2 regions of the uncultured Oscillibacter sp. genome follow, and region 2 is predicted to be linked to the other one. Evidence: riboswitches for the same ligand, from Rfam matches in the RefSeq annotation. Region 2 holds a riboswitch; the other holds the start of a gene.
The links. A riboswitch is a leader RNA that binds a small molecule or an ion and turns the genes downstream of it on or off. The one in region 2 is predicted to bind FMN.
Positions count from the first base shown of each region.

Region 1: linked by a shared signal. The riboswitch ahead of Q1M04_RS06705 (ECF transporter S component) and the one ahead of Q1M04_RS02460 (ECF transporter S component) in region 2 are both predicted to bind FMN.

Region 1 is NZ_CATMPS010000009.1:27,961-43,418, forward strand. Features, by position in the region: gene Q1M04_RS06680 (undecaprenyl-diphosphate phosphatase) at 1-274, opposite strand, end outside; gene ygfK (putative selenate reductase subunit YgfK) at 415-3,363, opposite strand; gene Q1M04_RS06690 (hypothetical protein) at 3,400-3,696, opposite strand; gene ssnA (putative aminohydrolase SsnA) at 3,795-5,138, opposite strand; gene Q1M04_RS06700 (metal-dependent transcriptional regulator) at 5,412-5,783, opposite strand; gene Q1M04_RS06705 (ECF transporter S component) at 5,969-6,712, opposite strand; FMN riboswitch at 6,816-6,954, opposite strand; gene Q1M04_RS06710 (DNA polymerase IV) at 7,081-8,316, shown strand; gene Q1M04_RS06715 (hypothetical protein) at 8,369-9,031, shown strand; gene udk (uridine kinase) at 9,088-9,705, opposite strand; gene Q1M04_RS06725 (SH3 domain-containing protein) at 9,922-11,013, shown strand; gene Q1M04_RS06730 (ABC transporter ATP-binding protein) at 11,128-12,879, shown strand; gene Q1M04_RS06735 (RNA-binding protein) at 12,872-13,663, shown strand; gene Q1M04_RS06740 (DUF4177 domain-containing protein) at 13,738-13,935, shown strand; gene Q1M04_RS06745 (DUF896 domain-containing protein) at 13,932-14,144, shown strand; gene Q1M04_RS06750 (5-bromo-4-chloroindolyl phosphate hydrolysis family protein) at 14,147-15,349, shown strand.
Region 2 is NZ_CATMPS010000002.1:156,564-172,021, forward strand. Features, by position in the region: gene ruvB (Holliday junction branch migration DNA helicase RuvB) at 1-497, opposite strand, end outside; gene Q1M04_RS02420 (hypothetical protein) at 525-737, opposite strand; gene Q1M04_RS02425 (DUF6054 family protein) at 766-1,098, opposite strand; gene ruvA (Holliday junction branch migration protein RuvA) at 1,255-1,860, opposite strand; gene ruvC (crossover junction endodeoxyribonuclease RuvC) at 1,882-2,391, opposite strand; gene xerD (site-specific tyrosine recombinase XerD) at 2,658-3,560, opposite strand; gene Q1M04_RS02445 (stage II sporulation protein M) at 3,586-4,215, opposite strand; gene Q1M04_RS02450 (hypothetical protein) at 4,660-5,049, opposite strand; gene yajC (preprotein translocase subunit YajC) at 5,153-5,515, opposite strand; gene Q1M04_RS02460 (ECF transporter S component) at 5,923-6,480, opposite strand; FMN riboswitch at 6,626-6,741, opposite strand; gene Q1M04_RS02465 (GNAT family N-acetyltransferase) at 6,894-7,412, shown strand; gene Q1M04_RS02470 (hypothetical protein) at 7,503-8,336, shown strand; gene Q1M04_RS02475 (DUF3048 domain-containing protein) at 8,375-9,460, opposite strand; gene Q1M04_RS02480 (DUF4364 family protein) at 9,655-10,179, shown strand; gene Q1M04_RS02485 (DNA polymerase III subunit alpha) at 10,216-13,707, opposite strand; gene Q1M04_RS02490 (DUF3788 domain-containing protein) at 13,736-14,179, opposite strand; gene Q1M04_RS02495 (hypothetical protein) at 14,193-14,483, opposite strand; gene whiA (DNA-binding protein WhiA) at 14,516-15,427, opposite strand.

The DNA of each region.
Region 1 (15,458 bases), on a different contig from region 2:
CGCGGCTGGGGGTGGTCCTGTGAACCAAATCGCTCACGCCATAGAAGAACTCCAGAATCATGTCCCGGATGTCCTCCCAATAAGCGGCGAATACGGCGAACAGGGTGCCCAGGTGGAGCAGCACGTCAAAAAAAGGCGGCACCGACGACGCGCCGGAGACGTTCAGCAGGTGCTCCGCAATGGCCAGATGGCCGGAGCTGGACACCGGCAGGAACTCGGTCACCCCCTGGATGACGCCCAGGAGGACGGAGGAAAACAGGGTCAAGGGATTCACACTCCTAACTTGGGGATTTTTTCATGCAGAATACAGTATACCACGGACGGGCTGTAAATTCCAGTCATATTTCCAGAAGACAAAAAAGACGGAAAAAGGCGGAGGCCGGGACTTTTCCCGGCCTCCGTTTGAGATTACGCTTACAGCAGATACGTGTACTTGTTCAGCACCGTGAGGATGAATACCTCGATGTCCGCGGGCAGCTCGTTCTTGCCGCTCAAATCCGCCTCGAAGACCTTCCCGTCCAGCCGGACCAGGACCTTGCTCCCGCCCAGGGGCAGGAAGCCCTGGTTGTTCACGCTCTCGTCAAAGCCCTCCCGGGTCTTGAACAGGGTGAACTTATCCCGGTAGGGGGCGGAGTCGTAGGGGCAGAAGATGGCGCAGTTGCCGCACTCGTTGCACATCCGGTCCACATGGAGAATCTCATGCCGTCCGTCGGGCAGCTCCACCACCACGTTGGCCCGGTTGGGGCACACGTCGGCGCAGACCTGGCACACCACGTTGCAGGTCAGGCAGCGGCCGCCCTCGCACTTGGCGGACTCGCAGAGAATGCCCTTCTTGGCAATGGCGTCCGCCCGGGAGGCCACGGCCTTGGCGGGAATCTCAAACTTGTGGGCCTCCCCAATGACGGCGTTTGCGAACCACTGGGCGTCGGCGATGCCCTCCACCACCGTGGCGGGGCCCCGCATGGCGTCGCCGCCGGCGTAGACGCCCTCTACGTTGGTGCGGAAGTCCGGCAGACCCTTGGCGTCCACCTCCACGCCGCTGGCGGTGAAGAGCTCGCTTTCCACCTTCTCGCCTACGGCGGAGATGACGGTGTCGCACTCGATTTCCACAAATTCCCCGGTGGGCTCCGGCTTCCGGCGGCCCTTCTCGTCGGGCTCGCCCAGCTTCATTTTCTCGCAGCGGAGCTTGCCGTCCTTCTGCTCCACGGGGGCCACCAGCTCCAGGAAGCTCACGCCGTCGGCAACGGCCAGCTCCAGCTCCTCCGCGTCGGCGGGCATGTACTTCTTGGTCCGGCGGTACACCAGGGTGGAGGACTTCGCCCCGGCCCGGAGGGCCGCCCGGGCGGCGTCCATGGCGGTGTTGCCGCCGCCGACCACCGCAACATGGCCCAGGGATACGTCTTTTCCGGCCTTCAAATCCTTCAGCCAGCCGATGACGGGCACCACGTTGCCGGGGATGTCCAGCCGCCCGGCCTTCCACGCGCCCACGGCGAAGAAGATATGGGTGTACCCCTGCGCTTTCAGCTCGGCAACCGAGGGGGCGGGGGTGTTCAGCTTGATCTCCGCGCCCATCTTGGCGACCAGGGCCGCGTCCTTGTCGATGGCCTCGTCGGAAATGCGGAAGCCGGGGATGACCTGGCGGACAATGCCGCCCAGCTTATCGGCTTTTTCAAAGATGGTGACGGGGATGCCCGCCCGGCCCACGAAGTAAGCCGCCGCCATGCCGGTGGGGCCGCCGCCGATGACGGCCACCTTCTTGCCGCTGTTGGCGGGGGCGGGGGCCTTCACCTTGGACAGATATTCGTCATAGCCCCGCTCCGCGGCCACCAGCTTGGTGGCCCGGATCTGGACGGAATCATCGTAATAGGTCCGGGTGCACTTGGTCTGGCAGCGGTGGGCGCAGATGGTGCCCGTGATGAAGGGCAGGGGGTTCTTCTCGCAGATGAGCCGCAGGGCGGAGGCGTACTCGCCCTTCCGGCACAGCTCAATGTACTCGGGAATGTCCTGGCCGATGGGGCAGCCGCCCTTGCAGGGAGCGGTGAAGCAGTCCAGCAGGGGCACCTTCTCGCTGAGCTTACGGCTGGGAAGGGGCTTCACGGCCTTGACGTGGTACTTATCGGACCGGGCCGCCAGGGCCAGGGCCTCGATGCCCGCCACGTCCACGCCGGTGAAGGGCTGGAACTCCAGGGCGTCCAGCTTGTCGCCGATCTGGACGAAGCGCTGGTAGCCGCCGGGCTTGAGCTCCGTGGTGGCCATGGTGATGGGCCAGATGCCCAGGGCAAAGAGCTTGTCGATGTTCAGCGCGTCGGCGCCTCCGGCGTAGCTGATGCGCATGCGGCCGCCGAACTCCTTGGAAATCCGGGCCGCCATGGTGGTGGTCAAGGGGAAGAGGGACTTGCCCGCCATGTACATTTCCTCGCTGGGCAGTTCTCCGCCCTTCACGTCCACGGGGAAGGTGTTGGAGAGCTTGAGGCCGAACTCCACGCCGGTCTTGTCCGCCAGGGCCTGGAGGCGGCGGAACATGGGCACCGCGTCCGCGTACTGGAGGTCCTCGTTAAAGTGGTGGTCGTCGAAGGCGATGTAGTCGTAGCCCATGCCGTCCAGGATGGACCGGGCGGTCTCGTAGCTCAGAATGGTGGGGTTGCACTTGACGAAGGTGTGGAGGTGTTTCTTCTCAATCAGGTAGCTGGCGATGCGTTCAATCTCGTCCGGCGGGCAGCCGTGGAGGGTGGAGAGGGTGACGCTGCCGGAGACATGGGGCGTGATGGCGTCGATGAAGGCGCTTTCGGCGGGGAAGAACTCCTTGAGGACCCGGATGCACTCCTGGAAGATGGGGGTCTTGGAGGCGTCCACCATCTCGGTGAGGAATTTGTCCACCTTGGGCCCCTGGATGCCCTCCAGGTCGTAGCCCACGGACATGTTGAAGACAAAGGCGTCAGGATCGCCCAGGCCGTAGACCTTGGCCATGATTTTACAGGCGCACCAGGCTTTTACATACTCCTCAAAGGCCTGCTGGACGTACAGCTCCGTGGACCACTCGCAGTTGTAGCACTCGTCCTCCGCCAAAATGCAGGGCCGGCTGATGCAGGCGGCCAAATCCGTGCCGTCCATCTTCTGGACGGTTTTCAGCTCGAAGAACCGGGCTCCGGCGAAGTAGCCGGCGATGATGTTCTGGGCCAATTGGGTATTGGGGCCGGCGGCGGGGCCGAAGGGGGTCTCGATTTTCTCGCCGAAGATGGGCAGGGTCTTGACGCCCGCCTTATAGGGCTTGTGGACGCCGAAGACGGTGCCGTCCTTTTGATACTCGGCGGTTACCCAGGTCATGAGTTCCCGGAACGGGATGGGGGTCATGAGTTCGGACATTGTGATACCTCCATAGAATAAATTTTAAGCGTTCAATCAAAGTGTTTTTCCGGTGGAATCTAAAAATTCCTTGAATTTTAGCCAATAGCTGTAATGGACAGAGGCGTGGCCTTTGGGGTCTTTCCTGGGACGTTCCATATTCTCAAAATAGGCAATGAGCAATTTTCTGGCGGCTTCCATTGTCCGTTCGTTTGAAAATATTTCTTGGAACGGAATTCCAATATTGTGGCGGTAAACATAGAAGACTTCGCTGGCTATATGGTCTGAATATGCGGAGGAATAGTGTGTGCTTAAATAATGGGCAAACTTTCGCTGCTGTTCCGGTATATCCATAGAAATTCCTCCCTTACAGGCAGCTGTTTGGGATGTTTCAGGAGATTACGGACAAATCCAAATAGAAAACCAACGGTGAACCTTAACATAGTGGTGCTTCAATACTCGCAGTGATTGAGCTGGCCCCAGAGCTTCTTGGAAACCTGGAGAATTTCGGCGTTGACGGCCTCCTCGTCGATTTCCGTCAGCTGGCGGTCTTTCATCAGGATTTTGCCGTTGATCATGGTCGTCTGGCACTGGCGGCCCGTCATGCCGAAGAGCATGTGCCCGTCAATGTTCGCGTCGGAAAACGGCGTGAAGGGCTTGTAGTCCATGACGATCACGTCCGCCGCCGCCCCGGCTTTCAGCACGCCCGTCTCCGGGAATCCGGCCCGCTGGGCCATCTTGGCGTTGTTTTTGAAGAGCATATCCGTCACCTCGCACCAGCCCACGCCGGGGAGGCAGGCGTTGTGCCGCTGAATCGTCAGGGCTGCCTTAATGCTCTCCAGCATGTCGTTGGTATAGGCGTCGGTGCCCAGGCCCACCAGGATGCCCTTTTTGTAGAGCTGGAGCACCGGGGAGCAGCCCACGGCGTTGCCCATGTTGCTTTCCGGGTTGTTGACGCACATGGTGTCCGTTTCTTTGATGATGTCCATTTCCGCCGTGTTCACATGGATGCAGTGGCCCAGGATGGTCTTGGGGCCCAGGATGCCGTGGTCCTGGAGGCGCTGGACCGGGCGGCGTCCGTAGTTCTGGAGGGAGTCATACACGTCGTTCATGCCCTCGGAGACATGGATGTGGTAGCCCACCCGGCCCCCGTTGGCGGCGGCCATCCGGTCGAAGGTCTTGTCGGAAATCGTAAACAGGGCGTGTCCGCCGAACATGGCCTTCAGCATGTCGGAGGGGCGGCTCTCGCAGTAGTCGATGAAGTCCTTGTTCTCCTGGACGGACTGGAGGGATTTTTCCTCGCCGTCCCGGTCGCTGACCTCATAGCACAGGCAGGCCCGCATACCCATGGACTCCGTGACCTTGGCGATTTCCATGAGGGAGCCGGGGATCTCGCAGAAGGAGGCGTGGTGGTCGAAGATGGTGGTGACGCCCTGCTTGATGGAGTCGATCACCAGAGCCTGGGCGCTGGCCTTCGTAGCCGCCAGGTCCAGGTGGCGGTCGATGTACCACCACTGGCCGTCCAGCACCTCGTAGAAGTTGGTGGGGGCGTAGCCGTTGATGCTGAGGCCCCGGGCCAGGGCGGAATAGATGTGGGTGTGGGCGTTGATGAGGCCGGGCATGATGACCCCGCCCTTGGCGTCCACGAATTCCGCCTGGGGATATTTCGCCTTCAGGGCGGCGGTTTCGCCCACCTCGACAATTTTCCCGCCGTCGGTGACCACGCCGCCGTCGGGCAGGTAGCCGGTGCCGCTGGGGTCCCGGGTGATGAGCTTGCCGTTTGCCAGTAGGATCATAAGAAAAGTCCTCCTTGAATTGAATTTCGGGTAAAAAAAGAAAGGCGCCCCAAATCCACTCGGACTTGAAACACCTGTCGGCCCGCATGGAAAGACAGGTGCGGGCCCGTGCGCGCGGCACTCCGTTGCAGCCATCTATCCTTGCTTTATTACGTTTATTGTACCGAAGAGCCCGCAAAAATGCAAGCCCCCAAACAGAGAACTTCCCCGCCTCTTTTTAGACAAAACGCCGGAAACTTCCTGCCCGTCCGGGGGCTTTTCCTGGGACCGCCGTCACTGGGGCGGGGCCTCTACATAGGCGCAGATGCGCGCGAAGGTCTCTTCGCTGAGATCGTGCTCCACCTTGCAGGCGTCCGCCGCGGCCTGTTCCGGGGAGACGCCCATCAGCTCGAAGAGCCGGGTGATGGTCTTGTGGCGGCGGTAGATGCGGCTGGCGATTTCCATGCCGGTGGCGGTCAGGGTGATGTTCCCGTCTCCGGCCATGACGATATAGCCGCTCTCCCGCAGCTTTTTCATGGCGATGCTGACGCTGGGCTTGGAATACCCCAGCTTGTTCACCACGTCGATGGACCGGACCTGGCCGGACTGCTCCTGGATGATCAAGATGGACTCCAGGTAATCCTCCGCGGATTCATGTATGACCAAGACGATGCGCCTCCCTTCTGCTTAAGTTTACCATGATAACAAAGATTTCCAAAAAATGCAAGTTGTTTTTGTCACAAGGCCCGGAAATTTTTGGAAATCTACCCAATGAACGGGGGATCGGGGGAAAAACGGGACGGAGCCGTCAGGCTCCGCCCCAAAATTTGCGGCTGCGAGGGGTTCCCGATTCAGATTTTTCCCGCCAGCACCAGCACCAGCAGGACGAAGGTCGCCAGCAGAGCCAGGGAGAACAGCAGGAAGCCCGCGTCGAAGCGGTCGCCGCTCTGGACGCTCTCCCGCTCGGGGGCCAGCCGTGCCTTCCGCAGGGCGGTGACCACGGGCTTGTAGAGGAGCAGGATCAAGGCCATGTTCAGCCCGCCCTTCACCAGGTTAAAGGGGAGGAACACGGTGGGCAGCATGGAGGCGACGGTTTCCCGGGGAATGCCCATGTAGAGGGGGGTGATCAGGTAGTTCCAGAGGATCATGACCACCGTCAGCACCACGGTGCCCAGGGCCAGGCCCAGGACCGCGCCCTTCCGGGTACGCATTTTCTTGTAGACAAAGGAGGCGGTGCAGCAGAAGGCGCAGGTGGCCAATACGTTCATGACAAGGCCGATGGGGCCGGTGTCGCTGACAGTGAACATCTCCACCAGGGCCACCACAATGGAGATGATGGCGGCGGAGAGGGGCCCGAAGAGGAAGCCGCCGATGCAGACCACGGTGTCCTTCACATCCATCTGGAGGAAGCCGGAGATCTGGGGCAGCATCTTGCTGAGGAGCATGGCCACATAGGTTAGGGCCGTCAGCATGGCCAGGGAGGTGACGGTCTTGACGGCGCTTTGGGATTCCCGGTGCATCCGGAGCTCGGCGGCGGCTCCGGCGGCGTACTCGTCGGCGGGGGCGGTGGTGACATTGGACTCGTAGTTGGACATAAGAAAACACTCCTTTACATACTTGAAAACACCCTGGATGCTTTGGCTTCTCCAAGGTGAACAAGCAGCAAAGAAGCGCGCCGAAAGGCGCGGCTCAAGCCGCACTCATCTTCTTCCATCCAGACTGTGACTGTTGGTCCCGGAGTTTCACCGGGTCAGCGGGGGCCGTGCTCTATAGAAAACGGCCTCCGGTCGCGGACTGTACCGCCAGTGGGGAATTGCGCCCCGCCCTGAAGACAAAGTATTCAGTTCTGTTTCCTGGGCCTAGTATACGATAGTCCGCCGGAAAATGCAAGCCCTAATTTTGCTCTTTTCATATTGGAACGGATGTGCTATCATAAAGGCATCAAACGGAGAGGAGGACGCCCATGAACCGTGTCATTCTCCACTGTGACCTGAACAGCTTCTACGCCTCCGTGGAGCTGCTGGACCACCCGGAACTGAAAAAGCTCCCCGTGGCCGTCTGCGGGGACCCCTCTTCCCGTCACGGCATCATCCTGGCGAAGAATGACCCCGCCAAGGGCTTCGGCGTCCGGACGGCGGAAACCATCTGGCAGGCCAGGAAGAAGTGCCCGGAGCTGATCCTCCTGCCGCCCCACCACCGGCTTTACCGGGAGTACTCCCGGAAGGTCAACGCCATCTACGACGAGTACACCGACCTGGTGGAGCCCTTCGGCATCGACGAGAGCTGGCTGGACGTGACAAACACCCTCCACCTCTTCGGCATGGATGGGGCGGCCCTGGCGGATACCCTCCGGCGGAGGGTGAAAAAGGAGCTGGGTCTGACCCTCTCCGTGGGGGTCTCCTTCAACAAGGTCTTCGCCAAGCTGGGCAGCGACTACAAAAAGCCCGACGCCACCACCGTGATTTGCCGGGAGAACTGGCGGGAGCTTGTCTGGCCCCTCCCGGCGGGGGATATGCTCTATGTGGGGGGTGCGGCGCAGAAGCTGCTGGGGCAGTACGGCGTCCGGACCATCGGAGAGCTGGCGGCGTTCCCTCGGGAGACGCTGGAGGAGCTGATGGGCAAGCTGGGGGGGCAGATCCACGACTACGCCAACGGGCTGGACCGGGAGCCGGTGCGCTCCCGCCACACCCCGGAGGCGGTGAAGTCCGTGGGCAACGGCACCACTTTCCCCAAGAACCTCACCACCCGGGCCCAGGTGGCGGCGGGCGTCCGCCTGCTGTCGGACAGCGTGGCGGGACGCCTCCGCCGGGCGGGGCTTTACGCCGGAGGGGTTCATGTGACGGTCCGGGACCCGGCCTTTCACGACCGCTCCCGCCAGCGGCAGCTCCCGGTCCCCACCCATTTGATTCGGGATATTTCCGCCGCCGCCCTGGAGCTGGCGGAGGAGCTGTGGAAGCCCCCCAATCCCGTCCGGGCCCTGACGGTGACGGCGATTCATTTGACGCCGGAGGAGGAGACCTATGAGCAGACGAATCTCTTCACCGCCGGAAGCGCCCCGGACCGGGAACGGCAGGAGCGGCTGGAGGCCGCCATGGACGGCATCCGGCGGAAGTACGGCGGCGGGTCCATCGCCTTCGGCGGACGGACGCCGGAGGACCCGGAGGAAGGGGGAGGCTTCCGAAAGAAGGGTTTTTCTTGACGGGGGAAAAATATATGATATAATTGAGAACGGGGTGAAGAGGATGAGCGATATGGAAAAGATCCTGGAAATACTTGGGGCAATGAACCGGCGGATGGATACAATGCAGGAAGACATATCGGTCCTGCGATCTGGTTCCGCTACGAAGGAAGATGTAGGGGCTCTCAAGGAAGATATGGGATCTCTCAAGGAAGATGTAGGAACTCTCAAGGAAGATGTAGGAACTCTCAAGGAAGATGTAGGGGCTCTCAAGGGAGATGTAGGAACTCTCAAGGGAGATGTAGGAACTCTCAAGGGAGATGTAGGAACTCTCAAGGGAGATGTAGGGGCTCTCAAGGAAGATGTAGGAACTCTCAAGGGAGATGTAGGAACTCTCAAGGGAGATGTAGGAACTCTCAAGGGAGATGTAGGAACTCTCAAGGGAGATGTAGGAACTCTCAAGGGAGATGTAGGAACTCTCAAGGGAGATATAGCGGCACATAAGAGAGAGATGGCTACAAAGGAAGACCTCCGGCATGCCAAGGGCGAGATGATGGCCCTGATGGAGGCATACTTTGAGCCCAAGTTTGACCTCCTGGCCGAGCAGATTAAGCTGATTCAGGAGAAGCAGGTTCCGATGGAGACTATGGAGCAGACTGAGGACCGCCTTGACGTTCTGGAGGCGGTTGTTAAGAGTCATTCTGCGGAAATCCGAAGGCTGAAAAAAGCGCAGTGACGCGCAATGCTATAGATGGATATTTATGAGGGGAGCGGCTGTAGGCCGCTCCCCTTTCACTCTTTATCAATGTGGTTCTGAATCCGCTGCATGATCATCTCCAGGGCCACCAGGTTATGGCCCCCCTCCAAAACGATGATATCGGCGTACTTCCGGGAGGGCTCCACATACTGCTCATGCATGGGCTTTACCGTGGTCAGGTACTGGGTCACCACGGACCGCAGGGTCCGTCCCCGCTCCTCCACGTCCCGCAGGCAGCGGCGGAGGATGCGCTCGTCCGCGTCGGTCTCCACAAAGATCTTAATATCAAACAGCTCCCGGAGGAGGGGCTCGTGGAGGATCAAAAAGCCCTCCACAATCAAAACCTTGGTGGGGAAGATCTCCACCGTCTTGTCCGTCCGGTTGTGGTCCACATAGGAGTATACCGGGCACTGGACGGAGCGGCCCTCCCGCAGCTCCCGGAGGTGCCGGATCAGAAGGTCCGTCTCAAAGGCGTCGGGGTGGTCGTAGTTCTGGAGGGCCCGCTCCTCGTAGGTCTTGCCCTCCTGCCGCTTGTAGTAGCTGTCGTGCCCAATCACGGTGACGCTGCCGCCAAAGTGATCCTTCAAATGCTGGGCCAGGGTGGTTTTGCCGGAGCCGCTTCCCCCGGCGATGCCGATGATGATGGCGTTCATACCGTGTTCCTCCCGTCGGTTCGATTTGATTCCCCAAGTTCCATTATATGGTTCCGGGGCGAAAAAGCAAGGAGAACCTGAAAAGTTCACAAATTTTGACGAACTCGCACTTGACGGCGGCTTGGAAAATGGATATGATAGAAAATGCGATGATAACAAAACCCGCGGGGTTTTGACGATGAAGATCACATAAAGATCACATACGGGAGGACCGACATGGCAATGAAGCGCTGCCCCGTCTGCGGGGAGAGATATTCCGACACCTATAAAGAGTGCCCCTTCTGCGAGGAAGAGGAGTACTGGGAGGACGAGCAGCAGGAGCCTGCACGCCGCCCCATCCTCCGGGAGGGGGTCCGAAGCCCCGGCGGCCATGGAGGCCACGGCGGGCGGAGCGCCTACAGCATCGTGACGCCCATTTTGCTGGTTTTGATTGTACTGATGGCCCTGCTGCTGGTGTACCTTCTCTACGGGGACAAGCTCTTCGGCAAGGACAAGGACCCGGAGGACAACAAGCCCGGCATCACGGAGCCGCAGCAGCCGGATGTTTCCACCCCCGCGCCCGGCAATACCCCCGCTGTGGACCCCGGCGAAACGGACGGCCCGGACGCCTCCGGCGATCCCGGCGCGGAAGAACCCGGCACGGACGCTCCGGAACTTCCGGGCACCAGCACCGCGCCCGAGGGAAGCGGCACGACACCCGGCGGCAGTTCCGACGGCACGACGCCCGGCGGCAGCTCCGGCGGCATGAGCTACGCCTCCGCCGCGGCCCTGCCCGGCGGCCTGACGCTGAACAGTACGGACTTTACCCGCAATGTTTCCGAGGGGGCCTATAAGCTGCGGGTGTCCGGCGGCACCGGGACCTATACCTGGATCAGCGAGAACCCCTCCATCGCCACCGTGGGCAGCGACGGCACAATCACCCCCGTGGCCGCCGGCATCACCAATGTCGTGGTCACCGACGGGTCCAAGCGGGCCATCTGCATCGTCCGGGTCACCGGCGGCTCCGCCCCGTCCGGCGGCGGGACCACTTCTGGCGGGACCACCTCTGGCGGAACCACTTCTGGCGGGACCACCTCTGGCGGGACCTTGAAAGCGGGCAAGGCCGTGGTGGTCAACGGCGGCAACGGCGTCCGGGTCCGCTCCGGCCCCGGCACCAGCTACGACATCCTGGCCACCGTGCCCAACGGCGGCTCTGTCCAGGTGGTCCGCGCCACGGGGACCGACGACTGGTACGAGATCACCTTCACCGCCGTGGGCGGCGTGACCACCACCGGCTATATGAAGGGCGAGTTCCTTGCAAACGGCTGAGACAAAACGGCATCCCCGGACGGTTTCCGTCCGGGGATGTTTCTTGCATCCGGCAGAGAGTTATGCTATAATCCTAAACTGTAAAATTATGTACTGACAACGGAGGACGTCTCTATGACCACCCAGGATTTCCAGCGAAAATCCCCCCTGCAAATCTTCCTCTCCTACTTCCGGCCCCACCGGAAGCTGTTCATCATGGACCTGGCCTGTGCCCTGCTGATTTCCCTGATCGACCTGGCCTTTCCCGCCGTGTCCCGCTGGTGCATGTACGAGCTTTTGCCGCAAAGCGCCTATAGGACTTTCTTTGCCGTCATGGCGGTGGTGTTTGCCGCTTTCGTTCTCCGGGCCCTGCTGACCTATGTCATCTGCTACTGGGGCCACACCTTCGGCATCCTGGTGGAGGCGGACATCCGCCACGACCTCTTCCGCCACATGCAGGAGCTGAGCTTCAACTACTACGACAAGAACCGCACCGGCCAGCTCATGAGCCGCCTCACGGCGGACCTTTTCGACATCACGGAGCTGGCCCACCACGGGCCGGAGGACATTTTCATCTCCGGCGTCACCATCGTGGGGTCCCTAATCATCATGTTCACCATCCAGTGGCGGCTGGCCCTGGTGATTGCCTGCATCGTCCCGGTGTTCTTCGCCGTGGTCTGGTCCTGCCGCCGCTCCATGAGCGAGGCCTCCGCCGCCGTGAAGCAGAAAACCGCCGTCATTAACTCCGACATCGAGTCCGGCCTCTCCGGCATCCGCACGGCCAAGGCCTTCGCCAACGAGGGGGCGGAGCTCCAGAAGTTCGACAGCTCCAACGCAACCTTCAAGACCTCCAAGCGGGCCTTCCACAAGGCCATGGGCCGCTTCAACGCCACCATGGAGTTCTTCCTCTGCATCCTCTCCGCCGCCGTCATCGCTGCCGGGGGGCTGTTCATCATGCGGGGGGAGCTGAACGTCATTGACCTGACCACCTTCAGCCTTTATATCACCACCTTCGTCACCCCGGTGCGAAAGCTCAGCAACTTCGCCGAGCTCTTCGCCAACGGCACGGCGGGCCTGGGCCGCTTCATCGAGCTGATGCGGGAGGAGCCCGCCCTGAAGGACGCGCCGGACGCCCGGCGGCTGGACCGGGTGGAGGGCAAAATCGACGTGGACCATGTGAGCTTTGCCTATCAGGGCGACGCGGCGGTGCTGCGGGACGTGGACCTCCATATCCGCCCTGGCGAGACGCTGGCGGTGGTGGGGCCCTCCGGCGGGGGAAAGTCCACCCTCTGCCAGCTCATCCCCCGGTTTTACGATGTGACGGAAGGGGCCGTCCGGCTGGACGGCGCGGACGTGCGGCAGGTGACCCAGGAGTCCCTCCGGCGGAACGTGGGCGTGGTCCAGCAGGACGTGTTCCTCTTTGCCGCCAGCATCCTGGAGAACATCCGCTACGGCCGCCCCGGGGCAACCGAAGAGGAAGTGGCCCGGGCCGCCCGCCTGGCGGAGATCTACGACGATATCGTCGCCATGCCCGACGGGTTCAACACCTATGTGGGCGAGCGGGGCGTGCTTCTCTCCGGCGGGCAGAAGCAGCGGATTTCCATTGCCCGCATCTTTTTGAAGGACCCCCCGGTGCTGATTCTGGACGAGGCCACGTCGGCCCTGGACAGCGTGACGGAGGCCAAGCTCCAGGAGGCCTTTGACAAGCTCTCTCAGGGCCGGACCACCATCATCATCGCCCACCGGCTCTCCACCGTCCGCAATGCGGACCGCATCGCCGTCATTGAGGACGGGCGCATGGTGGAGCTGGGAAGCCACGAGGAGCTGATGGCCAAGGACGGGGCCTATGCCGCCCTGGTCCACACCCAGGAGCTGCGCCATGGATAAGGGCGCGCTGCTGGACCGCCTGGGCCTTGCCGGGGAGGACCGGCTGGCCCTGGCGAAGGTGCTGGACAAGGCGGAGCAGGCGTCAGGGCGGAACATTCCCGCCGCCACGGACTTCCTCAGCCCCCAGCAGCGGGCCCAGGCCCTGGACCTTCTGCATCTGGCGGGGATTTCCGAGAGCGCTTACGTGCTCCAGGGGGGCTATGAGGGGGCGGAGCGGCAGGTTTTGCAGTTCCTCCCCGACTGGATGGAGCCGGAGAGCGCCGAGGCCCCCATCCGCTGTCTCCGGGCCGTCTTCCGGGAGGAGGAGAAGCTGACCCACCGGGATTTCCTGGGGAGCCTGATGGGCATGGGCATTGTGCGGGAGAAGGTGGGGGACATTCTTGTGGCCCCCGGAAGCGCGGACCTTTTGGTTTTGGAGGGCGTTGCGGACTTTCTCCTGCAAAGCTGGAACTCCGCCGGGCGAGCAAAGCTCCGGGTTTTCGCCATCGAGCCGGAAAACCTCCATATTCCAACGGTTCAGCGGAAGGAGGTCCGGGACACGGTGTCCTCTCTCCGGCTGGACGCGGTGGCGGCCTCCGGCTTCCGGCTGGCCCGGGGGAAGGCCGCCGCCCTCATTGAAAGCGGCAAGGTTCAGCTCAACTGGCGGGAGTGCGTGAAGCCGGACAAGCTGCTGGAGGCGGGGGACGTGGTGTCCGCCCGGGGCTTTGGAAAATTCGAGCTCAGCGAGGTGGGGGGCCTGACCCGGAAGGGGCGCGTCTCCATCGTCTTGCGGGTTTACGTTTGAGGCGGGAAGAAATCCGGTACCAATTTGAAGAACGGCGGGCCGGAAACCCGTATGGAATAGGGGGAGGGTTTGGAATGATGGACTATGCGTTTGAGACGGTTGCCGCCGACGAGGGGTTTTTCGTGGGAAAGACCACCGGCCACCGGGAGGCCATTCTCCGGCGGGCGGCGGAGGGCTGGCGCTATGCCGGGTGGATTCCCACCCAGCAGATGAACGGCTCCATTTTGGAAATCGATTTGGTATTCGAGCGGGAACAGGGGGGACAAGCATGAAGCAGGAGCAGATCGACCGCATCAACGAGCTGGCCCGGAAGGCCCGGTTCACGGGGCTGACCCCGGACGAGGAGAAGGAGCGGGCCGTCCTCCGCCGGGCGTATATCGACTCGGTGCTGGGGAATCTCAAAAGCCAGCTGGACCACACCTACATCGTGGACGAGCAGGGGAACAAGCGGAAGCTGGAGAAGAAAGAGACGGAGGATTGACCATGGCGGAGAATCGAAAAAAGACGTCCGGCGGAGGGGATTGGGGCTGGCCCCTGATCATATTGTCCTTTTGCTTCGGCCTCTGGCCCGTGGGGCTGGTACTGCTGTTCGGCAAGCTTTTCGCCGACGACGAGAAAAAGCCCGTTCAGAAGGCCCCGCCCCTCCAGGGCACGCCGGGACAGACGGCCCAGGCTTCCGGGACCGTGACCGCCCCGCCCCGGCGGCAGACGAAAGCCGCCAAGGCGGTGAAGAAGGTCACCAAGTCCCCGGCGGCGAAGAAGTCCAACGCCTGGTGGCTGAAAATCGGCGGACTGGCGCTGCTGTTCTTCGGCTTGAATGGGATGGTGGACGCGATAGACAGCTTGCTGTGGGTCCTGCAAAACGGGACGGCCGCCCTTTGGTGGCTGGAGGACCTGCTGGGGGGACTGGCCATTACCGCCGGAGGCGGGGCTATGCTGTACAGCGGCCTCTCCATGGACCGCCAGCTCAAGCGGTTTTCCAAGTACCTCCTGGTCCTGGGGGACCGGGAGGCCATGCCCATCGACGAGCTGGCCCGGACCCTGGGCTACTCGGAGCGGCGGGTGGAAAAGGACCTGGAGAAAATGATCGACAAGGGCTATTTCGGCGGGAAAGCCTATCTCAACGTGGAGCTGGGCTACCTCTTCCGGGGCGGGAACGCCGCGGAAACGGCCTTCCGCCAGCGGTTCGAGGAGGCCCAGGAGGCGGCGGAGCCCAAAGCGCCGCCCAAGGAGGCGGAGGAGGGCTATTCCGGCATCCTCCGCAACATCCGCCGGGCCAACGACCAGATTGCGGACCCTGTGCTCTCCGCCAAAATCGACCGGCTGGAGGAGATCACCGCCAAAATCTTCAAAGCCGTGGAGGAGGACCCCAGGAAGAAAGACCGCATCGGTACTTTCCTGAACTACTACCTGCCCACCACTCAGAAGCTGCTGGACTCCTACGCCCAGTTTGAGTCCGCCGGGGTGGAGGGGGACAACCTCCGCCAGGCCAAGCAGCGGATTGAGACTACCATGGACTCCATCGTCAAGGGCTTTGAGCATCAGTTGGACGAGCTCTACCAGGCGGACGCCATGGACGTGGACTCGGACATCCGGGTGATGGAGCACATGCTCCGCCGGGACACCGGCAGCGCGGAGGAGGACTTCGGCCTGGGCGGGGGCGCCGTCCAGGCGGAGGAGGAATGACAAACGGCCCGGTCCACCCTGGGCCGGGCCGTTTTCCGGGAATGTAAACCTGCGGTTAGCAGAAAGAATGTCCTTGGTTGGTGGAACAAACCCGCCTCACCCTGCTATC
Region 2 (15,458 bases):
GCTCCGACAAGGGTAAACCTGGGCAGATCCAGCCGGATGGAGTTGGCGGACGGGCCTTTCCCCACGATGATGTCCAGCACGTAATCCTCCATGGCCGGGTACAAAATTTCCTCCACAGAGCGGTTCAGCCGGTGAATTTCATCCACAAAGAGGAGATCTCCCTCATTCAGGTTGGTCAGCAGCGCCGCCAAATCCCCCGGCTTCTCAATGGCGGGGCCGGAGGTGATGCGGATGTTGACCCCCATCTCTTGGGCGATGATGCCCGCCAAGGTGGTCTTGCCCAGGCCCGGGGGGCCGTGGAGCAGGACGTGGTCCAGGGACTCCTCCCGCTTCCGGGCGGCCTCGATGAAGATGGACAGGTTTTCCTTGGCCTTCTCCTGACCGATGTAATCCCGGAGGCTTTTGGGCCGCAGGGAGCTCTCCTGGGCGTCCTCTTGGAGGAAGGTTTTCGCCACAATAGGCTCTTCGTAAATATCGCTTCCAAAGTCGATGCTCAAACGCTCACGTCCTTTTCCCGGGAAATTTCACTGAAAGATGCCGCCGGCGATGATGGAAAGCACCGCCGTACCCAGCAGGGTGCCCGCGGCCGCCAGCCACCGCTGGGCCCTGGCCTGATACCGCTCCGCCTCCTCCTGCTCCAGGTCATGACCGTTCAGCAGACGGCAGTATTTGGCAAAACGGAACATCGCGAAAATGCTCCCCAAAAATCCAATAGCAACCAGCCTGGATAAAATCACCGCAGGCGCCTCCCTCCACTTGAAACGGTCACAGCCGCTCGGCCAGCTCCCGCACCTTCTCCAGGAAGGACTCCTCCCCAAAGGTGTTGAGCTTAAGAAACATCCCCTGGCTGCCTCCGGCGGCAATGGCGGAGAGAAACAGCTCCTCCCCCTGCCCCAGAAGCGTCAGCGTCAGGCTGAGCCGGTTTCCCCCGGCAAGACTGTAGCGCTCATAGACCCGCACGGCGCAGCGGACGCCTCCGGCAGAATAGTCGCTGCCGTCCTCAAAGCTGGCGGTGACGCTGCCGCTGAGGATGCCTTGGTGGAGCCGGTCCAGCGCCGTGTCAAAGTTTCCATGGAAGCGGTACTCGTATTTCGCCATAAAAACGCACCTTCCTTACGGCATAGTTCCGCAGAAGCCGTGTAAAGCGTTTTAGCTTTCCGGAAATTTAGGGGGCTAAAAAGCAAAACCTTGCCGAAAAAGCGTAAAATATATTGTAAAGGATATTTGCTATACAGTTACTGCGATCTCTTCTGTTTAGAGCTTAGCCATGCGCTTCAGCCCCTGCCGGACAATCTCCTCCAGCGGCAAATCCAGATCCAGGCCCTTCAAGGCCACGGAGACCTCCTGGCTGGAGTAGCCCAGCACCGCCAGGGCCTGGGCGGCTTCCGCCGCCTTGTTCCCAAACACCGCCGGAGCGGGCGCACCCTTGCCGCCGGAAAAATCCAGTCCCCCGGCGGACTCCTTGGCCATCTTGTCCTTTAATTCCAAAATAATGCGCTGGGCAATCTTCTTCCCTATCCCCTGCGCGGCGGTCAGGGCCTTTTCATCTCCCGTGACGATGGCCATAGCCAATGTCTCCGGCGTGCCGGCGGACAAGACGGCCAGCGCTGCCTTAGGCCCTACGCCGGAGACGCCAATGAGCAGTTGAAAGCTTTTCAATTCGCTTTGGGTGGCAAAGCCGTACAGCTCGAAAATGTTTTCCGCCACGTTCAGATAGGTGTAGAGCCTTTTCCGCTGGCCCTTTTTCAGCGCGGCTAGGGTGTTGTTGGTGGTTTTGCAGGCATAGCCCACGCCTCCGCAGTCAATAACCGCCAGATAGGGCAGAATCTCCGCTACCGTGCCGTCCAGATAATAAAACATAGCGCCTCCGTTTTATCTTCGTCAGACCGTCTCCGGCGCGCCCTCATTCCGAGGCAGCCGGGAGGTAAAGCTCCGGGCGTGGCATAAGGCCAGCGCCAGGGCGTCGGCGGCGTCGTCGGGCCGGGGGACCTTTTCCAGCTTCAAGAGGCGCCGGGTCATGTCCATCACCTGCCGTTTCTCCGCCTTGCCGTAGCCCGTCACCGCCAGCTTTACCTGGGAAGGGGTGTATTCGTACAGGGGCACGCCGCACTTTTCGGCGGCATAGAGCAGCACCCCCCTGCCGTGGGCCACGGCGATGCCAGTGGTAATGTTGGTATTGAAAAACAGCTCTTCAATGGAGATAACCTCCGGTTTTAACCGGCTGATGAGCTCCTCCATGTCGGTGCCGATTTGGTAAAGCCTCCGGCTCAGGGGCAGCCCCGCCGGGGTGGTAATGGCCCCATAGGTTATCATCCGCGCCTGCCCCCGTTCCGCCTCCACCAGTCCAAAGCCAATGGTGGCAAAGCCGGGATCGATGCCTAATATCCGCATACTCCGCCCCTTTCGGCTTGCATTCTTAGTTAGTATAGCAAATTTGACTGGAATGCGCAACAGAAAAAACGGTTGATTTGCGGGCCTAGGGAAAAGGCATGGGCTGGATTTTTCCAACCCCATGCTCCTAGGCGCGGCGTGCATCGGCGAAGGAAAGGGGGCCTTTCCTCCGGTTCCGGCATAGAAAACGAAGGTACAGCACCTTGATTGCCGTACCTTCATACATTTCAAACGGTTACATTGCGGGGACGGTTTTTATGTACCCATCAGGCCCTCGGGTGGGCTTTCTGATAAACGTCCTTCAAGTTCCCCTTCACGACGTGCGTGTAAATCTGCGTAGAAGAGATATCCGCATGACCCAGCATCTCCTGGATAGACCGCAGGTCCGCACCGTTTTCCAACAGATGGACCGCAAAGGAATGCCGCAAGGTGTGAGGCGTGATCTCCTTCTCAATCCCCGCCTTTTCCTGGTAATACTTGATGATCTTCCAAAAGCCCTGACGGCTCATCCTCTCCCCGTTCATATTGACAAAGAGGGCGGTCTCTTCCTCATCGGAGATCAGCTGGGGCCGAATCTTCCAAGCATAGTCCTGAAGGGCCTTCACCGCCGTGCGGTATAAGGGGATAATCCGTTCCTTGCCCTTGCTGGAACAGTGAATAAAGCCGGCCGCCAGGTTTAGGTCTTCCAGGTCCAGGGTAATCAGCTCGCTGACCCGGATGCCTGTGGCATACAGCAACTCCAGCATGGCGTGGTCCCGAAATCCCTTGGCGTCCACGCACTGGGGCTGTTCCAGGAACAAGTCTACCTCCTTGGAGGTCAATATCTTCGGATACTTCCGCTCCGCCTTGGCGGCGGCGACGCCCTTGGCGGGATTCGCCTTCACCTTGCCGCTAAATATCTGAAAATTGTAGAAGGATTTGACGGAGGCCAAAAATCGGGTCACAGAAGCGGCGGATTTACCCCGGCTCAGCATCCAGTCCATATAGGACTGAACCGTCTCGGCGGTCACCTCCAGCAGCTCCGGGCCCCGGGCCTGCAAATAATCCGCAAACTGGGATATGTCCCGCAGATAAGAAGACACCGTATTCTGGGAGGCGTGTTTCTCCCGCACCAGATATTCCTCATAACGCGCGATCTCGTCCGTAGCAATCCCTTCTCTCTTTACCAGTCTTACCAATCAGAAACCGTGTTTCCTATCCAATCAGCATCCGCTCTAAAAGCTGCCGCAAAAACCAGGGGGTCAGCATCAGGTCGGCACAGACCCCTGCCAGCAGCACCCCCGCGACGACCGCCAGGCGGCCCCACCACTCCCGGCCATACAGAGCGGGACCGGCTCTCCGCCCGCCGCCCAGAGAGAGACAGGCTAAGGCTGCCGAGCGCTCCAGCGCCGGAACGGCCAGCAGGAAATAGCAGGGCAGCGTCACCACGCACCGGAGGCCGAACACCGCCAGCGCCAGCAACACCCCGTCCGGGCCAAAGGACGCCGTGAAACAGCAGACGGAAAAGGACAAAAAGCCGCCGAAAGCCCCGGTCACTAACGGAAGCGCCAGCACACCGATGGACGCAAATCCCAGCAAAAACGCCGCCAGCGGATAACGAAAATACAAAACCGCCGCCGACAGCGCCGCCCGGGGAGACGGGTCTTCCTCTCCCACCTTCAAGAAATCCTTCAGGTAGCGGGCCAGCTCATCGCCCGTGGTATCCGGAACCCGACTGGAAAAAACCTGTCCCAAAAGAATGCCGGCGAAAAAAAACAGCGCCAGAACCAACAGGCGGGACAACTGCCGCCTCCACTCCGCCGTCTCCCGCCTTTTCCACTTCAAAGCGCCTCACCTCATCTCATCCTATGAGGAGGGCCGGCGGCTTATACGCATTTTTAGAAAAGTCGGATAACTTGCAGTCAGATAAGAAAACACCCTCCTGCCGGTAACGGCAAGTAAGAAGGTGTGCAACCGCATAAGATTTATTTACATTAATAATATAGCTCATTTTTTTGCTTTCTGCAAGATGTTTCCCCCAAAAAAGAATCTTTTTGGGATTTATGACAAAATATTATGTAAACCGCATTATGTAAACCGCTCAAACAGAGCGGCGCAGCCAGCCGGGCCGGCTGCGCCGCTGCCCATATTTAGGGGGCCGCATCCTCCGCGCATCCCATATCTGCGTCCCCCTCCCCTCCCCTCTCCGGCGGCGGGCCGGCTGCGCCGCCGGAGGGATATTTTGGAAAAGAACGGCACTTTTGTGCAATCCAACAAGAACCTCATTTTTCATTTCCGCCGCCGCCGGTTTTTGGGCCCGGCAACCCCGGCCAACAGTCCCCCGGCCAGGCCGCAGAGCAATAGGACGCCTCCCTGGCCCAGCCAGGCGATCTCCTCCCAAAAACCCAAGCCCGCCAGGAGGAGCACGGACAGGAACATGACCGCCGTCAGAACGCCTCCCGCTCTCCTCAAGGTCAGGCGCACCGTCAGCAGGCCCCCGGCCAGGGCGGCCACAATGCACAGCGCCGCCACCATAGGAAAGCTTCCGCCCTCCGACAGCGTACCCTTTACCATCAGCAGCGCCAAAAACATCAAACCCAGCAGATACACGCCCAGCGACAGCAGTCCCCCTGCCAAAAAGCCCTGCCACACCGCAAGTTTTTTTCGTCCCTTCGCCATAAGAAATCCTCCCTCGAAACATGCTCTCAAAAGGAGCATATTCCAGGGGAGGATGGTTTTATGCCATGAGGCGGAGGCAAAATGGAACCGGATTTATGAGAATTCAGATTTCCGGGTTCCAGTCGTTCTTTCCACTGTCGGATTCCTTCTTTTCCTCTTCCTTCTTGGCGGGCTTTTTCTCCTCCTTCTTCTCCTCGGGCTGCTCTCCGCTCTGCACGCCCACGGAGCTGACGGCCCACTTGGTCAGTTCCATGCGGACCCGGTCGTCGCTGGTTTCAATGACGATGGTGTCCTTTCCGACAGAGACAATCCGGCCGATAATACCGCCGATGGAGGTGATCACGTCGCCTTTTTTCAGGCTGTCCCGCATTTCCTGGGCTTTCTTTTTCCGCTTGTTCTCCGGGCGGATCATCAGGAAATACATGATCGCCACCATGACGATCAACATGAGAATTGTGTAATCCATTCCGAGCTTCCTTCCTTTTGTATAATCAGAATGTATCTATTATACCAGATACTGAAAGTTTTGCAAGCCTTTTCTTTATGTTATTTCCTTTGTTTTCCAAACGGAGAATGCCAAGCGTTTTTCACTCCCTGAAAAAAGGACTGTAACAAAAGATGCGTGATCGAGCAGCCGCGGAAGCCAGGTGCGTTCCGAAAGAAGCAGCTCAACATCCAGAAGAATTTTATTCCCTAACATTCAATTTTGCTTAGGCCTTGTTTGAAAATTGGCGGAATGCCGGATTGGGGCAGATTTTTTTGCCAGGCAAGGCGATTTGACGCGGGAATCCTGACGGATTTCAAGTCAAATCAACGCAGTCCTGGCGGAAAAAGATGCCCAAAGACGGCGTTTTGCCATTTTTCAAACAAGGCCTAAGGTTTTAATCTATTTGCTTCGATTAAATGAGCCCGCCTTAAAGCTATAACAACAGGTTTATATAAAATCATGGTCAGTGCTGCATTTAAGCCGCCTTTAATCAAGTTAAAAGGCAGAAACACCGGGATTAGCAGTTCTACGACGGCTTCTCTTGGATAGCCCATATAAACAGGGGTGATTAGATAATTCCAAAACAGCATTACTACAACCATACACCCCCACCCGCATAATAACCCAACAATGGCTCCGGATATTTTGCGCTTTTTCTTGTAAACAAATGCAGCGGTACACGCAAAGGAACAACTTGAAATAACATTCATTAAGAAACCTAAAATGCCGTTTTCACTGATCGTAAACATCTCAACTAAAGAGACAATAAATGCGACGGAACATGAGGCAAGCGGGCCAAAAATCAATCCGCTGGTTGCAATGATAATGTCCTTTGGGTCGTACTTCAGAAAGAGTACAAGCGGAACGCGCCCAATGAAAGTGGCGGCATAGGCAAAAGCGCAGAGCATACTGATTGTTGTGATCTTTTTTGTTGTACTGTTCATGAAAATACCTCCTAAAAAAATTAACACCTAAAAGCAATGAAATGCCTTTAGGTGTTACCATTTTAAGGTGTATTGAAAAATGTCGACAAAGCATTTGACGGATAGGCAAAAAGTGCATAGTATCAGATTAATACTGACATATCCAATACACCTTCTTTAATCCAGACTATACTGTCGGTTTTGGACTTTCACCAAATCAGCATTTACATGCTCGCGGACTTTACCGCCGATCGGGAATTTCACCCTGCCTTGAAGACATTCATTCTATTCAGTTGTCGCTCATTATTATAGGTTTATTTGCCGCTCATGTCAAGAGAAACATTAAATTGTGGCCTGAACCGGCCCCAAGGTGGTGGACAGCCGTCCGTCCCCGTGATATAATAAATGTCAAATTTTATCTTGGGAGGCAGACTATGACATCCTTTATATTGAGGCCCTGGCGGCGGGCAGACATAGAGGCCGTCGCGGAGGCGGCGGATAACCCGAACATTGCGGCGAATCTGCGGAACATCTTCCCCTCCCCCTACACCCTGGCGGACGCGAAGTGGTTTGTGGAAGACTGCATCGCTCAGGGCGAAACCCGGCAGCTCATGCGGGCCATCGCCGTCAACGGCCGGGCCGCCGGCAGTATCAGCGTCTCCAGAAAGGACGATGTATACGAAAAATCCGCTGAGCTGGGTTACTGGCTGGCAGAGGATTATTGGGGCCGGGGCATCATGACGGAGGCGGTGCGGCAGATTTGCCGGGAAGCCTTTGACCGCTTTGACATCCTCCGCATTTTCGCAGAGCCCTTTGCGGAAAACCTGGGCTCCCGCCGGGTGCTGGAAAAGGCGGGCTTCGTCTGCGAGGGCACTATGCGCAGGGGCGTCTATAAAAACGGGCGGGTGCAGTCCTACTGCATGTACGCCCTCCTGCGGGAGGAACTGAAATAGCGCCTCCTCCCTCACCTCCCGGGCGGCGGCGCATACACTGGATTGAAAGGACCTTGTTCTTTCGCCAGCTACTTATTAGGAGGTATTGCAATGCCCGAGAAAGTCATGCCCGGTCCCGTGGAGGACCTCAGCGGCATCCGAGAGGCAGTTTGCATTCATACACGGAAAGTGTACGATTCTTGCCGTGACAAGGACTGCATCGAGGACCTGCGCTTCTATCCCAAGCTTCAATATGTGGATGTCATTAACCGCGCCCTGTCCGTCAAGGGCGGCAGCGCCAAGCTGCTCTATGTCTATGTGGACGTGGAGCCCGTCAGCTTCAACCGGGGCTTCTACACCGTCGACATGCGTTTCTTCTACTCCGTCACCCTGCAAGCGTATCTGAGCTGCCCCGCCCCTGTTACGGTAGAGGGCCTTTGTGTCTTCGACAAACGGGCCATCCTCTTCGGCAGCGAGGGGAACGCCAAAATTTTCTCCTCCGAGCTCCGCACCGGCGAGCCGGACCTCCAGCTCACCAGCCGTTCCAATCTCCCCATCGCCGTAGTCGAGGCCGTGGACCCCATCGTCCTGGATGCCCGGATCATGGACTGCTGCGGCAAGCGGGACTGCGACTGCGAGCTGTGCGAGGTGCCTTCCTTCGTCAACAGCTGCTTCGACGGGGAGCTCTCCAGCGGCGACGACAGCCGCCGCATCTACGTCACTCTGGGCCAGTTCTCCATCGTCCGGCTGGAGCGGGACTCCCAGCTCCTGGTCCCCGTATACGACTATTGTATGCCCGATAAGGAGTGCTCCTGCGGCAGCGGTACCGAAGACCCCTGCGGCATCTTCCGGAACATCTCCTTCCCGGTGGGCGAGTTCTTCCCGCCCAACACGGTGCGGATGCCTGAGAACTACGAGGAATGCTGCTGCGCCTGCCGCAAATAAAACCAAGGACCGCCTCGGAAACGGGGCGGTCCCTTCGCTTATTCGTATTCCACCGTGCTGGTCTTAGGGCTGATGATGCAGACATAGCTGCTCCCCTGGCCCAGGGCCAGAGCGCGGCCATCCTCCAGCGTGTAGGCAAACGCGCTGTTCCGGTCTTTCCGGCTCCACTGAATGGGGACCGCCTTGCCGCCGCAGAAGAAAAGCCCCTCTCCCTCGCCGGTGGTCTGGACCCGGAGGCGGCCCACTTCATCCAGGACGGCGGTGGAGGTCTTCAGCACCAGCACATTGACAGCGCCGACCTGCTCCCCGGTGCTGCCGTCCACATGTTCCTTGCCGTACTGGCCCACCAGATACTTCCCTGTGGCCGCGTCGTAGTCAAATGTCCCAGTCTTATAGCTGGAGAAGCGGACCTTGATATGCTCCGCCGCTTCCCCCGCCGCCGGGGTTCCGTCCTCCGTGAACGCCTGGATAGAATTCCAGCCGTCCGCGTGCTCCGTGGAGATCTTGCCCTTTTCCAGGTACTCTAAAATTTTCTCCCCGGAGGTAATCAGGCTGTGTTCATAGCCGTTATTCTTTCTCCGGTCCGGGTCCCGCCAGAAAATCTTTGCGTCCTCTCCGCCCCGGACGCCGTCCATATGGTCCACCTTCCAGCTCCGCAGATTGGAATAAGCCTCCTGGCTGCCGCCGGCGTGGACATACACCGCGTCATGTCCCAGGGCCAGCTCCACAAAGTAAGGCCGGGCGGAGCGAACGCTTCCCAGAATATCCACACCCTCTACCGTTTGGTAAAGGCACAGCATCCGGGTGATGCCCCCCTCCACCGGGACCTCGTAGATAATATCCGCCTGGGAGATGCCCAGCTGGGGCTGCGCCGCCTTCAGGTTGTTCAGCATGATGGCAATGGGCCGCAGGTTCTCATACTCCGGCTCCATAGGCAGGCCTGTCAGCGGATTCATCCCCGCCGGAACAGCGGGTTCCGGCTCCGGCTCCGGTTCAGGCGTTGGGAGCGGGTCCGTTTTCTCTGCGGGCTCAGGCTCCGGGACCGGGTCTGTCTTCCCCCCGCAGCCCCCCAGGGTCAAGAGCATCCACGCCGCTAATAAGATCGCCAGCGTTCTTCTTTTCATCTTGCCGCCGCCTTTCCAGTTTAGAACTGTCCCTATGATACCAATGTCGGCAAGAGCCGTCAAGGTGCTTTCCGGTAAATTTCGACAAATTTCCACCTCCGCCTGTTCAGGCAGACTTGTCTTTTTCCCTCCGGCGGGGTATAATAAAAAAACACCACGCTTCTTGCGAGAAAACCGGAGAGGAGGCCGCCGCTATGCCGGGCTTTATCCAGGACAAACTGGAAATTAAATTTTTGATTCTCTACATCGCCGCCAGAATTGAGGAACCGGCGCCCTTTGACGCCATCCTGGACCTGACCCTCTGCGACGACGCCATTGACTACTTTGACTTTTCCGATTGCCTGGCCGACCTGGTCCGCACCGGGCACCTGACCCTCTCCGCCTCCGGCCTCTACGCTCTTACGGACAAGGGACGTAGGAACGGCGCCGCCTGTGAGTCCAGCCTCCCCTACTCTATCCGCCAGCGCTGTGACAAAAACCTGGAGGAGTGGAACCGTAAGCTCCTCCGCCGGCGGCAGGTAAAGGCCTCCGTCGAGCAGAGGCCAAACGGGACCTATACGGTGCGCCTCCAGCTCACCGACGACAAGGGCGGCGTGATAGATCTCAAATTGATGATGGTGGACCAGGCTCAGGCCAAGGCGGTGGCCAAACGGTTCCAGGAAGCGCCGCAAAAGCTCTATGGCCGGATCATCCAAGCCTTGACGGCGGAAAACGAATAGAAAACGCGGGTACGGAAGATTCCGTACCCGCGCTTTTTATTTGACGGCTACATTTTCCGCTCCCAGCGTTTCCTTGGCCTCTTCAATCAGGGCCCTGTGGAGCATTGCCCGCGTACCGTACACCTTCCGGGTGTCCGCCATAACCATTTTCACCTGGGCGTCTCCCGGGAACATGGTGAACACCAGCTTCAGGTGCCGGACCGCCGGGTGGTCCAGGGAGGGGAATTTCAAATACAGGGTTTCCCCCTTCACCAGCTTGTCCTCTTTCGCGGCGGGAAGCCGGGCCGGGAGCCCCCCTTCCGCCGTCTCCAGCGGATATGCGGAATCGCACATGAGCTGTGGGGCCTTTTCGTCCCGGACGGACAGCTTCCCCTTCACCACCACGGCCTGGTTCTCCCGGAGGTAGGGCCCGCAGACGTCCAGCGTCCGGCTGAAGCACAGCATCTCAATGGACCCGGTCTCGTCCTCCACCACCACGTAAGCCATGAGGCTGTTGTTTTTTGTGGTCTTGGTCTTGCTGGAGGTCACCACCCCCGCCAGGGTCAGATACTGCCCGTCGGCAAAGCGGGCGGGGCCGTTCTCCTGGTTGAAGTCCTCCAGCACCTTTCCAATCTGGGGGACCCGCAGCCGCCGCACAATATCCCGGTAAGCGTCCATCGGATGCCCGGAGAGATAGAGGCCGGTGGTTTCCTTCTCCATGGTCATCCGCTCCTGGGCCGTGAACTCCGGGATATCCGGCAGATGAACGTCCTCCGCCGCCTGGCCCCGGCTTTGGGACATGCCGAAAAAGTCCAGCTGTCCCTCCAGGTTCTGCCTCTGGCGGGCCGCCGCGGCGTCCAGCACCTTCTCATAGATCTGGATGAGCTGGGAGCGCCGGGCCCCGGTGGAGTCGAAGGCCCCGGCCCGGATCAGATTTTCCAGCGCCCGCTTGTTCATGTCGCTGCCCGCCATGCGGCGGCAGAAGTCCGGCAGGGACCGGAAAAGGCCGGACGCCTCCCGCTCCTTCATGACGGCCTGGATAAAGCCCCGGCCAATGTTTTTAATGGCCACCAGCCCGAAGCGGATGCCTCCCTCCTCCACGGTGAAGCGGTCCAGGGAGCGGTTGATGTCCGGGGGCAGCAGGGCGATGCCGCAGTCCCGGCACTCGTTGATATAGCCCGCCACCTTATCCGAGTTGTCCAGCACGGAGGTCAGCAGGGCCGCCATGTACTCCCGAGTGTAGTGGCACTTGAAGTAGGCCGTCTGATAGGCTACCACGGCGTAGCTCACCGCGTGGGCTTTGTTGAAGGCGTAGTTGGCGAAATCGTAAATTTCCTGGTAAATGGCCTCCGCCGTGGCCTCCGGGATGCCGTTCGCCACACAACCGGAGATGTTCCGCTCCGGGTCGCCGTGGAGAAAGGCCTCCCGCTCCTTTTCGATGTCCTTGGCCTTTTTTTTGCTCATGGCCCGGCGCACCATGTCCGCCTGGCCCAGGGAGTAGCCCGCCAGGTCCTGGAAGATCTTGATGACCTGCTCCTGATACACGATGCAGCCGTAGGTGACGGACAAAATGGGCTCCAAAGAGGGATGGCGGTACTTAATGAGCTTTGGGTCCTGCTTACAGGCGATGAACCGGGGGATGGAGTCCATGGGTCCGGGGCGGTAGAGGGCGATGATGGCGGTGATGTCCTCAATATTCTGGGGCTTCAGCCCCACGCATACCCCGGTCATGCCGGTGGACTCCATCTGGAACACGCCGGATGTCTTTCCCGCCGCCAGCATCTCATAGGTCTCGGGGTCCTCCTCCGGGATATCCGCCAGGCGGAAGTCCGGCTGCTGCTCCTTGAGGAGCTGCACCGCGTCCTCCAGCACCGTCAGGTTCCGCAGGGCCAGAAAGTCCATCTTTAAAAGCCCCAGCTCCTCCAGGGTTACCATGCCGTACTGGCAGACCACAATGTCGTCGTTTTTCGCCAAGGGCACATACTCATACACGGGCCGCTTGGTAATCACCACCCCGGCGGCGTGGGTAGAGGCGTTCCGGGGCATGCCTTCCAGCATCTGGGCGGTGTCAATGAGCCGCTTCACCGTCTCGTCACGGTTATAGAGGTCGCTGAGGGACTTCGTCAGCCGCAGGGCGTCCGCCAGGGTAATGTGGGCCCCGGGGGAGTTGGGAATCTGCTTTGCAATCTGGTCCACCTCGGCGTAGGGCAGGTTCATTACCCGGCCCACATCCCGCACCACGCCCCGGGCGGCCATGGTGCCGAAGGTGACGATCTGGGCCACATGGTCCCCGCCGTACTTCCGGCGGACATACTCGATGACCTCCCCCCGCCGGGTGTCGCCGAAGTCCATGTCGATATCCGGCATGCTCACCCGCTCCGGGTTCAAAAAGCGCTCGAAGTAGAGTCCGTATTTCACCGGGTCGATGTCCGTGATATAGAGACAGTAGCTGACCATAGAGCCCGCCGCGCTGCCCCGGCCCGGCCCCACGGGAATCCCCACGCTCCGGGCGTAGCGGACAAAGTCGGAGACGATGAGGAAATAGTCCGTAAAGCCCATTTTCTCAATCATGTCCTGCTCGTACCGGAGCTGCTCCCGGTGGGCCTCATCCTCCCCGTAGCGGGCCCGGTAGCCCTCATCACAGAGCTTTTTTAAATAGGAAAAGCTGTCGTAGCCCGGGGGAAGCTGAAACTCCGGCAGATGGTATTTGCCAAAGGTGAAATCCATGCTGCACATGTCCGCCACCTTCGCCGTGTTCTCCAAGGCCCCATCGTAACCGGAAAACAGCTCCGCCATCTCCGCTTCGCTGCGAAGGTAGAAATTCCGGGGTTCGTAGCGCATCCGGTTCTCGTCGTCCAGGATCTTTCCCGTCTGGATGCAAAGGAGCACGTCGTGGGCCTCCGCGTCCTCCTTTCGGAGGTAGTGGGCGTCGTTGGTGCAGACCATGGGCAGCCCCGTCTCCCCGTGAATGCGCAGAATGCCCCGGTTCACCACCGCCTGGTCCTGGATGCCGTGATCCTGAAGCTCCAGATAAAAGTGGTCCGGGCCAAAAATCTCCGCCAGCTCCAGGGCGTAACGCTTGGCGTTCTCATACTCCCCGTTCCGCAGCCGCCGGGGAATCTCCCCCGCCAGGCAGGCGGAGAGGGCCACCAGGCCCCGGCTGTGTTCCCGCAGCAGCTCCAGGTCAATCCGGGGCTTGATATAAAAGCCCTCGGTCCAGGCCAGGGAGACCATATAGGAGAGGTTCCGGTAGCCCTCCTCGTTCTCGCAGAGGAGCACCAGATGGCGGCTCTCGGAGTCGAACTCATGGACCTTGTCGGTCAGGCGGCGGCCCTCTGCCGTGACGTAGACCTCGCAGCCGATGATGGGCTTAATCCCCTCCGCCTTGCAGGCCCGGTAGAAATCCACCGCGCCGTACATGACCCCGTGGTCCGTGACGGCACAGGCGGTCTGCCCCATTTCTTTTACGATTTTCGGCAGGTCCCGGATGCGGCACGCGCCGTCCAGCAGACTGTACTCCGTATGGACATGCAGATGAACAAAGGACATGGCCCCTCCCCCTTTTCTATAGCTTGCCTTATTGTTTTGCCGGTTTTGCCCGGAGGGCCAGCAGGGACTTGATGTCCTCCAGAATCTCCGGGGAGGTTAGATCCACCATCAGCCAGCGTCCCATTTTTGAGGAGGCCGTGTTGTGGTACAGCGTCCGGGTGTACTCCGTACAGGTCAAAAGCACTCCTTCCGCCTCCGGTTCGTCCTTGGGCGCGATGGAAATCATCGCCGTCACATAACCGGGGCGGAGGTACACGGTAGCCAGGGATTTGCTACCCTTCCTGAACTTCACGTTCCACCCCGGCTCCAAACCGCAGCGGCTGTACTCCGTCCGGGGCTCCGCGCCGTAGGCGTCCTTCAAATACCGCCGCAGCTCCGGCCAGAGGGGGTTGTCCGCATAGCGGTCAAGCTCCTCCATAGAAGGCGGGCGGTCCATGGGAAACCGCTGGGCCCAGGTTTTCGCATCCTGCATCGTTTCTTTCCTCCTACCCTTGTTCTTTCGTCAGTTCTTTCTTACACGCGGGACAGCGCTCCGGCAGGAAAAGGCCTGCAAACCGTCCCCGGAACAGCTGTGCGCCGCAGTGGGGGCAGACGATGCTCCTTCGGGCAATCGCCACCCCCGCCAGCACCGGAAGAATCAGCAGCGCGACCGCCCCTGTCCATAGCGACCCCGGGTCACGGCTGCGGAAATACATGCACAGCAGCGCCAGAATCACCCCTGCGTTAATCAGCAGCAGCGCGATTTTGTGAGCCAGGGAGAATTTCGGCCTTTTCATGGCGTTGTATCTCCTCTTCAAAAAATGTTCTCTCAAAGTCCCTCCGCCAGCTCCACCAGCTTGCGGAGACGGTGGTTCAGACAGGATTTCGTCACCGGCGGGTCAAACGTTTCCGCCAGCTCCGACAGGCTCAGCTCCGGATACTCCAGCCGCAGAGCCGCCGTCTCCCGAAGCTTGTCCGGCAGCCGCTCAAGCTGCCCCGACGCCTCCAGCCGCCGGATGGCGGCCCCCTGGCTCTGGGCGGCCTCCACCGCCTTGTCCAGGTTGGCGCTGTCACAGTTCAAGCGGCGGTTCACACTGTTGCGGATGCCCTTTTCCACCTTGGTGGACATGATTCGCATCGCCGCCGCCGGTGCGCCGATGAGGGTGAGGAAGTCCTCTATTTGGTCGCTTTGCTTAAAATAAGTGACGGCGCTGCCGTTTCGGGTCACGCTCTTGGGAGGATAGCCGCTCTCCCGGAGCAGGACCTCCAATTCCCGGCTGGCCTGGAGATGAGAGCTGGTCAACTCCAGATGATACCGTTTGGAGGGATCTGTGACGCTTCCCCCGGCAAAAAAACAGCCCCGGAGAAAGGACGCCCGGCAGCAGTCCTCCTCCAGCATGGCGAAGTTGACATGAAGGGCCAGGCTCTGCCGGGGGTCGTAGCCCAGGAGGTCGATGATATGGTCCAGCTTCTCCCCCTCCGTAATCTGAAAGACCATCTTCCCCTCCGGCGTTTCCCCGCCGGAAATATCTGGCTGCCTGTCAAACCGGAGGTCAAACGCCCGGAGGAACAGCCGGGGAAGCCTCGCGGCAAAATGGGGATTCTCCGTAATAATCCGGACCTCGGAAGAGCAGAAGGTACGGCAGTACAGCAAAATGCCGTAAGCCTCCGCCTGCGCGCAGCAGCGCCGCTGAACCGGCAGCCTGCAAAGCTCATTTTTCGTCTCAAAAGAAAAGGACACCGGCAAAACCTCCTCGGCAGCAGATAATATA